DNA from 2 places in the Vulgatibacter sp. genome. Region 1 is predicted to be linked to the other one. Evidence: riboswitches for the same ligand, from Rfam matches in the RefSeq annotation. Region 1 holds a riboswitch; the other holds the start of a gene.
What was found. A riboswitch is a leader RNA that binds a small molecule or an ion and turns the genes downstream of it on or off. The one in region 1 is predicted to bind cobalamin.
Positions count from the first base shown of each region.

Region 2: linked by a shared signal. The riboswitch ahead of ACESMR_RS12260 (TonB-dependent receptor plug domain-containing protein) and the one ahead of ACESMR_RS06925 (ribonucleoside-diphosphate reductase subunit alpha) in region 1 are both predicted to bind cobalamin.

Region 1 is NZ_JAWLCN010000002.1:708,955-714,137, forward strand. It holds gene ACESMR_RS06925 (ribonucleoside-diphosphate reductase subunit alpha) at 1-2,271, opposite strand, end outside; cobalamin riboswitch at 2,426-2,650, opposite strand; gene ACESMR_RS06930 (FG-GAP repeat domain-containing protein) at 2,706-4,010, opposite strand; gene ftsY (signal recognition particle-docking protein FtsY) at 4,182-5,183, shown strand, end outside.
Region 2 is NZ_JAWLCN010000004.1:246,899-252,081, reverse strand. It holds gene ACESMR_RS12265 (MXAN_6577-like cysteine-rich protein) at 1-392, opposite strand, end outside; gene ACESMR_RS12260 (TonB-dependent receptor plug domain-containing protein) at 389-2,395, opposite strand; cobalamin riboswitch at 2,493-2,700, opposite strand; gene ACESMR_RS12255 (MarR family winged helix-turn-helix transcriptional regulator) at 2,862-3,323, shown strand; partial or broken gene ACESMR_RS12250 (MFS transporter) at 3,274-4,506, shown strand; gene arsH (arsenical resistance protein ArsH) at 4,694-5,183, shown strand, end outside.

The DNA of each region.
Region 1 (5,183 bases):
CGCAGCAGCTGGCGCCACGGTCGCCTTGGCGATCCGCGTCGCCGGTCGCGAGCGCAGGTAGTAGGTGGTCTTCAAACCCCGCTTCCAGGCGTAGAGGTACATCGAGGAGAGCACGCCGATGCTCGGGCTCTCGACGAAGAGGTTGAGCGACTGGCTCTGGTCGACGAAGGGGCCGCGCTCCGCCGCCATGTCGATGAGGGATCGCATCGGCAGCTCCCAGGCGGTGCGGTAGACAGCGCGCACCGCCGCGGGGATCTCCTCGATCCCCTGCACCGATCCTTCCGCCAGCTTGATCCGGTTGCGGACCGCCTCGGTCCAGAGCCCGCGCCCGCGCAGCTCCTCGACCAGGTAGCGGTTGATCACGAGGAACTCGCCGGAGAGGGTCTCCCGCTTGAAGAGGTTGGAGACCTGCGGCTCGATGCATTCGTAGCAACCGGCGATCGAGGCGATCGTCGCGGTGGGCGCGATCGCCACCAGCAGCGAGTTGCGCAGGCCGTGTTCGTCGATGCGCGCGCGCACCCCCGCCCAGCGCAGATCGCTCGCCTCCGCGCCCCAGAGATCGAATTGCAGCTGCCCCGCCGCAGCCCGGGTCTCGCCGAAGGCCGGATGGGCGCCGCGCTCCGCCGCCAGATCGCAGGAGGCGGAGAGCGCCGCCAGGTAGATCGACTCGGCGATCCGCCGCGACAGCGCCCGGGCCTCGGGCCCGTCGAAGGGCAGGCCGAGCTGGAAGAAGACGTCCTGCAGCCCCATCACCCCCAGCCCCACCGGACGCCAGCGCTGGTTCGATCGCGCCGCCTCGGGGACCGGATAGAGGTTGCGATCGATCACGTTGTCGAGCTGGCGCACCGCCACCTGCACCGTCTCCTCGAGCCGCGCGAAGTCGAAGGCACCCCCCGCCACGAACCGGCCGAGGTTGACGGACCCCAGGTTGCAGACCGCCACCTCCCCGCCGCCGGTGACCTCGACGATCTCGGTGCAGAGGTTGGAGAGGTGCACCGTCCGCCCCTCGCCCACCTGGTTGCAGCGCGCGTTGCACGGATCCTTGAACGTCATCCAGCCGTTCCCGGTCTGCGCCAGCGTCCGCATCATCCTGCCGAAGAGCTCCCGTGCATCGACGGTGCGCACCGCGAGCCCCGCCTCCTCCGCCGCCTCGTAGGCGCGGTCGAAGGCCTCGCCCCAAAGGTCCGGCAGCGTGGGCACGGTGGCGGGATCGAAGAGCGACCACCGCCCACCCGCCTCGACCCGCCGCATGAAGAGATCGGGGATCCAGTTGGCGAGGTTGAGATGATGGGCCCGCCGCCCTCCGTCCCCGGTGTTGTCGCGGAGCTCGAGGAAATCCTCCACGTCTGCATGCCAGGGCTCGAGGTAGACACACGCGGCGCCCTTGCGCTTGCCGCCCTGGTTCACCGCCGCCACCGACGCGTCGAGGGTCTTGAGCCAGGGGACGATGCCGTTGGAGTGGCCGTTGGTGGAGCGGATCAGCGATCCCGCGGAGCGCACGCGGTGCCAGGCGACGCCGATGCCGCCGGAGAACTTCGAGAGCAGAGCGATGTCGCGGTAGCGCGCGTAGATCGCCTCGAGGCTGTCGTCGGGCGAATCGAGGAGAAAGCACGAGGAGAGCTGCTCGTGGCTCGTCCCCGCGTTGAAGAGCGTGGGCGAGCTCGGCAGGTATTCGAGCCGGGAGAAGAGCCCGTAGAGCCGGATCGCCTCCTCGATGCTGTCGCTCACCGCCACCGCCACGCGGAGGAAGAATTGCTGCGGCGTCTCGATCACCGCGCGGCTGTGCGGATGGCGAAGGAGGTAGCGATCGGCGAGGGTGCGCAGGCCGAAATATTCGAAGTGGCGATCCCGCGCCGGATCGATCGCCGCGTCGAGCGCTTCCGCGTGCGCCGCCACCAGGCGGGCGAGGCGCGGCGCCACGAGCCCGAGCTCGTGGCCATGGGCGATCGACGCGGAGAAGCTCTCGATCCCCTGCCCCCGGACCTCCTCCTCGACGAAGACGGAGAGGAGCCGCGCAGCGAGGCGCGCGTACCCAGGCTCCTCGGCGGTGAGCGCCGCCGCGGTCTGGATCGAGAGCTGGTCGAGCTCGCGGGTGGTGGCGCCGTCGTAGAGGCCGCTCACGGTGCGCGTGGCCACCCGCAGCGGATCGACGTGTTCCAGCCCGTCGCTGCAGCGCCGCACCCGCCGCACGATCTTCTCGAGCTCCACCGGCTCGAGGCTTCCGTCCCGCTTGCGCACCCGCATCGTCACCGCGGGGGCTCCATCCGTCATCGCCTGCATGCTGCACCCGAAAGGCGACCCCGTCGGTCGCCGGGAAACGGGCCTTGCAGGAAAAGGGCGCAGCGGGACGGAAACGAGGCGTGGGAGAGCACGCGCTGCCGGCCTGCCGGCCTCCCCACGAGGCCCAGGTCAGCGCACGCGCGTCACGCGCGGGCGCATCGCCGGCAGGTCTTCGGACTCGTGGGCGTGCGGCTCCGAAAAGAGCCACTCCTACTGGTCGCCGCTTCCCAGCCTCGAAAAGAGGCCAGTGCTCGATGGCGACGTTCGTTCCCACTCACCGCTGCGGGGGCAGTCCCGGTTTTCCACCGGGTTCCCTTTCGAAGCCTCCGGCCCTTGCTCGGCCTTCGGCACCGACGACGGGGGCCAAGCTAGGGGGCGAGGCGTCGCCTTGTCAACGGAGCTTCGCTCACCGATCGGCCGGCGCTCTAAGGCCCCTCGTCCCGCGAGACGAGGGCGACCTCGAGCGTGCAGCGCTCGTAGTCGTCGGGGATGGAGGTGGCCCAGGCCACGTCCACGAAGCCGTTGCCGTCGAAATCGCCGACGGCGATGTCGTAGACGTAGCGGAGAAACTCGTCGTCGGTGCCGGTGGCGGCGAAGACCAGCTTCCACCCCGTCCCGTCCCAGCCCAGCGCCTCGACCCGGTTCCTGTGCATGCCGGCGAAGAGATCGGCCCGCCCGTCGCCGTCGAAATCGGCGGCGTGGCCGAAGCCCGCCCGGCGCTCGTGGATCGTCTGCCACCGCTCGAAGCCGCCCCTGCCGTCGCCCCGATGCACCCAGGTCTCGGGGATGCCGTAGCCGTCCTCCTTGATCGGCGCGACCACCGCGTCGAGGTGGCCGTCGCCGTCCACGTCGGCGAGCAGGCTGATGCCATGGAGGAAGCCGGGATCGCCGAGCTGCGAGGTGACCGTCGCCCCGAAGCCGTCCGCCGCCCCCAGGATCGTCACCAGCCCCCCGTGCCCACCGAAGACCACGTCGTGCCTGCCGTCGCCGTCGAGGTCGCCCGACGCGAAGGTGGGACGCTGCCTCGGCCGGAACGCCTGCACGTCGTAGGGCTCCAGCCACGCCTCCGGCTGCGCGAAGCCCCCGCCCTCGAGACCACGGGCCCAGGTGAAGTACCAGCTCCCGTAGAGCCCGAGCAGATCGGCCCGCCCGTCGCCGTCGACGTCGCTCAGCTCCAGCCGCTCGAACGCGGAGAACGGCGCAGGCCCCAGCGCCTCCACCTTCTCGAGGAGCGGCACCGGCGCGGCAAAGCCACCGGCACCGTTGCCGCGCATCAGCCCCGACGAGCCGTAGAGCTCCGCGCCCCACTTCCTCGCGAAGAGATCGAGGTGGCCGTCGCCGTCGACGTCGCCGACCTGCGGCGCAAGCCAGCCGTCGATGCTCCAGCCCTCCCCGCTCTCGAGGGGCAGGCCGGTGAGCATCTCCCGCTCGATCCGGTAGAGCTTCTGCACGTCGCCGGCGACGAGCAGATCGTCGCTCCCGTCCTCGTCGGCGTCACCTGCGGCGAGACGCAGGTGCTGGCCGGCCACGGTGAGCTGGATCCGCCGATCCTGGTAGCCGAGATCCGGCGCAACAATCGGCTCCTCGTCCTCATATAGGCTCGAGCACGAGACCTCCCGCCGCACGCCCTCCTCGTCGGTGCGGAAGCAGCCGCCCTCCATCTCCGGCCCGAAGCCGATCAGATCGCAGCCGCCACCGAGCAGCGGCAACAGAAGAACGAGCCGGCGCATGGCCTCCCCCCGTGCAGACGACCTCCACTTTACGTGCACCGCACCGCCGGGGGAAGCCGCCGCGCGGCAACTGCCGCCCCGAGCCCAAAAACGCTCGACGTTCTGCGGCTTTGACACCCAACGCCCCGCCTCCTATAACGCCCGGTCCGACCTACCTTGAGGACGCTCCCGATGCCCGAGGCCGCTTCCGCACCGCTCGTACAGGTCGACGCTCCGCAGGCGCCGCCGCGCCCCGACGTCCCCGCTCCGGACACGCCGGCAGGTGCGCCGGCTGGCCCGGGCCCAGCGGCGCCGGCGCCCACCACCGCCGAGGAGGGCACGGCCCCGGTGCAGGCCCCCGCCCCCGACTTCGTCGGCTGGGCGATCCTCGGCATCCTCCTCGCGCTCCTCGTGGCGGTGGCCTTCAAGCTGCTGCAAAAGAAACGCAAGGAGCGCGAGGAAGCGGCCCCGACCCTGCCGCCGAAGCGCGAGCGCCTCGAGATCCCCGGCGCCGAAGCGCGCGAGCGCGAGCGGGTCGGGGAGCAGGCCGTCGCCGGCCGCGAGGCGGAGGCCCGCCGCAAGGAGGAGGAGGCCGCCCGCCGCAAGGCGGAATACGACGCCCGCAAGAAGGCCGAGCGCGAGGAGCGCGAGCGCCGCCGCGCCGAGATCGCCGCCCTGCCGCCGGAGGAGCGCGCCGCCCGCGAACGCGCCCTCGAGGAGGAGATCCGCGCCGCCCGGGCAGCGGAGGAGGAGGAGCGCCGCCGCCTCCGCATCGAGGAGGAGGAACGCCGCAAGGCCGAGTACCAGGCCCGCAAGGAGGCGGAGCGCGCCGAGCGGGAGCGCAAGGCCCGCGAGAAGGCGGAGGCCGAAGCGGCGCGGCTCCAGGCGATCGAGGCGGAGCGCGAGCGCAAGGAGCAGGAGCGGCTCGCGGCCCTGGAGGCACAGCGGCAGAAGATCGCGGCGGAGGGGGGCAAGACGCTGCTCGAGGGGCTGACCCGCACCCGCGAGGGCGGCTTCGTCGCCCGCATCGCCGGCCTCTTCGGCGGCAGGGCGGAGGTGGATCAGTCGAGCATCGGCGAGCTCGAGGAGATCCTCTTCACCGCCGACATCGGGGTGAAGACCTCGATGAAGCTGGTGGAGCATGCGCAGGAGCGCCTGCAGCGCAGGGAGCTCTCCAACCCCGACAAGCTCCGC
Region 2 (5,183 bases), on a different contig from region 1:
CACGCGCCGCAGTTGCGCACGTCGCTCTGCGTGTCGACGCACGATGTGCCGCAGGCGGTCTCGTCGCCGGTGCAGGTGCAGGCGCCGTCGGTGCAGAGCTGGGCGGTGCCGCAGGTGTTGTCGCAGCCGCCGCAGTGGCGCTCGTCCTGGGCCACGACGACGCAGCTGCCGCCGCAGAGCGCCTCGCCGCCGGCGCAGACGCAGGCGCCGTCGACGCACTCGAGGCCGGTGCCGCAGACGTTGCCGCAGCCGCCGCAATTGGTCTTGTCGAGGCCGACGTCGGTGCACTGGCCGTCGCAGTAGACGTCCGAGGCGCAGACGGGCTCGCCGTCGTCACAGCCGGCGAGCAGGGCGATGCAGAGGAGCGGCAGCAGCCGCACGAGCGTCTTCATTCGTTGTTCTCCATGCTGCTGCGCGCGCCGCCCTCCGGCGACTGGGCGCGAAGCGTGAGCGTGAACGCCCTGCCGGCCTGGGGGTAACCCAGCTGATCCACCAGCGGCGCGTCGAAGGCGTTGTCGATCTGGCCGGAGAGCCAGAGGGTCCAGGGAAGGCTGACGAGGCGCACGCCGGCGCCGGCCGAGACGGTGGTGGCCTCGGGGAGCGCGAACGTGTTGGTGCGGTTGATGAACTGCTCCGACTGGTGGCTCGCCGAGGCGAAGGCCTCGTAGCCGTCCGCGCGGTAGACGGCTCGGAGGTGGAGCCGGTGCGCGGGGCGGTAGGGCAGCTCCTTCTTCCAGATGTGCGGCGCGTCGCGGAGGTTGCGGGTCTGGGCGAGGCTGTAGCTGCCGCCGACGGTGAGCTGCCGCAGCGGCTGCAGCGAGAGCTCCACCTCGCCGCCGCGGATCTCGGCGTCGTCGAAGTTGGCCGGCTTGCTCACCATCGCCCCTGCCAGCTCGTAGAGGATCAGGTCCTCGATTCGCGAGTAGAAGCCGGTGAGCTGCACCAGCGTCCGGGGGAGCCGGAGCACCGCGCCGCCGTCCACGGTCCAGCCGGACTCCGGATCGAGCGCGGGGTTGGCCTTGACGCCGGCCTGCTCGAAGTAGAGCTCACCCAGGCTCGGGGCCCGGAAGGTGCGGCCCCAGTTGCTGCGGAGCTCGATCGCCTCGAGGGGCCGCCAGGCCACGCCGATCCGCGGCGAGAGACCCTCGTGCTTGCCCACCTTCTCCCAGCGCAGCGCCGGCGCGACGGTGACGCTGCTGCCGAGGTAGAGCTCGTCGCCGAGGGAGAGGGCGACCCGCTCCCGCTGGCGATCGGCATGGTAGGGGCTCCGCAGCCACTCGCTGCCGAGCGCCACCTCCGCGTGGAGGAGCGTCCAGCCGGTGGGCGCCAGCTCGGCGCCGGTGCGGGCGAGGAGCACGTTCTCGATCTGCCAGGGCTTGCCGGCGTCGTCGGTGAAGGGCTGGCAGAGGACGCCGCAGGCGGGGCGGTCGGACCAGACCGCCACCTCGTCGTGCCGCAGCTCGACGCCGCCGAAGAGGCGCACGTCCGCGTGGGGATCGCCCTCGATCCGAAGCGCGGTGAGGAGGCGCCACTCGTCCCTGCGGTGATCGTCGGGGAAGTAATAGGTCCCGGCGAGCCCCCTGCTGCCGAGACTCCCCAGGGCGAGGGCGTGGATAACGGTTCCCTCGCCGAGATCGAGGCGGCCCTTGAGCAGGGCGCTCAGGTCGGTGGCGTCGTTGTTCTCGACGGTGCGGCGGGTCCTGTCGCCGGGGTTGGCCTCCGGGGTGGGATCGTAGAGCCCCTCGTAGGCGCCGCTGGTGTCGCGGTACGTGATCGCCGCCAAGCCCGTCGCCGCGCCGGTGCCGCCCCAGGCAGCGCCGTCGACCGCATAGGAATCGAACGATCCGGCGGAGAGTCGGACCGAGCCGCCGACCTCGTCGCGCAGGGCGCGGGTCTCGAGGAGGGCGGCGCCGCCCAGGGCGCCGGAGCCGTAGCGGGCGCCCTCGTTGCCGCGCAGCACGGTGATGCGCTCGAGGAGCGCTGCGGGAATGGTGCGCAGGTCGACGCCGCCGCCCGCAGCGGCGTTGAGGGCGATGCCGTCGAGGAGCACCAACGACTGCTCCGACGAGCTGCCGCGGAGCCTCAGGGTGGCGCCGCCAGGGGCCCGGTGGATCCGCGTGCCCGGCGCGTGGAGGAGCAGATCCGCCACATCGATCTGCTGCCCCGCGAAGTCCTTCGTCTCGACCACCGTGCCGAAGCCGGTGGGCTCCTCGGCGACGGTGGGTTCGGGGGGCGGCGCCTCCGCGTCGGCGGTCACCGTCACGGTTCCCAGGCGCACGTCCTCCTCGCCGGCGGCGACGGCGGGAGCGACGAGGAGCGCCGCTGCGAGGACATGAGGGCAGGGCCATCCGCGCAGGCTCGTGCGCCTGCGGAGGCCGGGCCGAAGGGCCAGCATTTCCACCTCGCAGCCCCTTCTCGCGCGGGGTCGCGAACGCGGCTCTTCGCCGCTTCGGAGGGAGCGCCGGCGCGACCATCGCACCGGGGACGAGCTCTCTCCTCGACTGGCCGCGGGCAGGTTTCCTGGCTCCCGGGTGCAGGGGCTTCTTCGCCCTGCGAGACCCCCGGCCTTCCCCTCCCAAGGGAGAGTGGCCGCTACGCTGGGGATCTCTTCGCCCGGTTACAGTGGCGGGACCGCGCCGGAATCACACCGGCTTCCCTTTTCCCGTGTCTTCCACGGGCACCCACGGCTTTCCGTCCGGCGCGCAACCTAGTCGCGCGCCCGGCCGGCAGTCAAGCGGGCGTGCCAGCGGCCCCCGGTGCATGCGGCGCTGCCGGGCGCGGTACCCGCGCAGCCGCGCTTGACAGCGAACCGCCCTCTCTCTACGTTTGGTTGACTCAAGCAACCATGTGGGTGTCGACGCATGACCGGTGCATCCAGGATTCCCGTGGCCCAGGCGCGCGAGCTGAACGAGGTGCTCGCGGCTCTGGTGCATCTGCTCGGTATGCAGAGCGAAGAGCAGGTGTGTTGTCACGACATCACGCTCTCGGAATACCGGGCGCTGCGCGCGACCAGCGAGCGAGGGCTGCCCGCGATCCAGGATTTCGTGCAGGACCTGGGCGTGAGCAAGAGCGGCGCAACGCGGATCATCGACCGCCTCGAGAAGAAGGGGTACGTGGAGCGCGTACGGGACCTTCACGACGACGCGCGGTTCTGCTGCGTTCGTCTCCTGCCAGCGGGCGAGCGCCTCGTGGAACGGATCGAAGCGGAAACGATCCCGCAGCGCCAGGCGCTGCTCGCTGCCATCGATCCAAGTAGGCGGGCCGAGGTCCTCGATGCACTGCGCGTTCTTCAGCGAGCCGTGCAGGGCCTGCGGCCCACGTAAATTCGCCATCGGGCGAGCTACCCGATTTTTCCTGGTCCGATGGTTGAGTGATTCAACCAGTTCAGCGAGGTGGTCGCCAGCGAGCTGGTTGGACCTCGACAGGCGAGCGGAGGCGAGAATGAACGAGCGCGCGCTGATCACCGGCCTTTGCGCCGCACAGGTGGTCGGCATGCTCGGACACGCCGGCTTCATCGGCCAACTTCCCGAGCTCCGTGCCGCGTGGTCGCTCTCGCCTTCGCAGGCCGGTTGGATCGTCGGCGCGTTTCACGGCGGCTATGCGCTCGCCGTACCCATCCTTCTTTCGGCCACCGACGGCTATGGCGCGCGAAGGATCTACCTGGGCGCCGCGTGTGGAAGCATGGCGGGCGCGCTCCTCTATGCTCTGGCGGTCCGCGGCCCCGGGACCGCCGCCGTCGCACAGCTCCTGATGGGCGCGGGCCTCGCCGGCACCTACATGCCGGGTCTCCGGCTGTTGGGCGAGCGGGTCGGCGTTGCGTTCCAATCGCGGGCGATCGCGCTCTATACGGGCTGCTACGCACTCGGGACCAGCGCCTCGTTTCTCTTCGTCGGGTCGATCGGCCAGCAGCTCGGCTGGCGCTGGGCTTTCGGCCTGGCTGCGATCGGGCCGGCGCTTTCGTTCGTGGCGATCGCCGTCCTCGTTGGCGGCTCGAACGGCGCTGCGCCGGTGCGCACGCAGCTGCTCCAGAACGCGTTTTCGAGATGGAAGCTCGTGCTGCAGGACCGATCGGCCACGGCCCGCGCGATCGCCTATGCGGCGCACAACTTCGAGCTCTTCGGGCTCTGGTCGTGGGTCGTGGGCTTCCTGGCCTTCGCCTACGCCCAGCGGCCGGACGATGCCCTTCGACCCGATCCGACGGTGATCGCCGCGGCGCTTACGCTGCTGCTGCTGCCGGCGAGCCTCGCGGGAAACGAGCTCGCCGAGCGCCTCGGCTGGCGACGATTGGTCGTCGGCATCATGTCCGCCTCGGCGCTTCTCGGCTGCGCACTCGGGATCGTTGCCGGCGGCGTGCCGTCGTGGGTTCTGCTTGCGCTGCTTCTCGTCTACGGAGCTTTGGCCGCAGCGGACTCGGGGGCCCTCACATCGAGTCTGGTCCGCGGGGCGGATCCCGCGCTGCGCGGAACGACGATGGCGTTCTATTCGACGGTCGGCTTCACAGGCGCGTTCGCCGGACCGCTCGCCTTCGGGATCGTCCTGCATCGCTTCGGCTCGGAAACGGCGCAGGGCTGGAGCGTCGCGTTCGCCGTGCTGGGGCTGGGCGCATCGGTCGGACCTGCAGCGCTCGTCCTCCTCGACCCGGCCCGCCGCGTGCCGGCCCGCATTCCACCCGACATCGCCACTGGAGGAAGCCATGACGAATCAGATGCCCAATGTTTCGCCTGCGGATCTCGAGATCCCCTCGCAGGAGAGGCTCGCCCCGGCACGGCACCTGGTGCACCGGCCTCGCATCCTTCTGCTCTACGGATCGCTGCGGGAGCGATCGTACAGCCGGCTGCTCACCCTCGAGGCCGAGCGCCTGCTGCGGCACTTCGGTGCGGAGACCCGGGTCTTCGATCCCCGTGGGTTGCCGCCACCGGACAGCGTCCCGACCGACCATCCCAAGGTCGTCGAGCTGCGGGAGTCCTCGCTCTGGTCGGAAGGGCAGGTGTGGTGCTCGCCGGAGCGCCACGGCACGCTTACCAGCGTCTTCAAGAGCCAGATCGATTGGCTGCCGCTCGAGAGTGGCGGCGTGCGGCCGACGCAGGGGCGCACCCTGGCCGTGATGCAGGTGTCGGGGGGCTCGCAATCCTTCAACACGGTCAACGCGCTCCGCGTATTGGGTCGGTGGATGCGGATGGTGA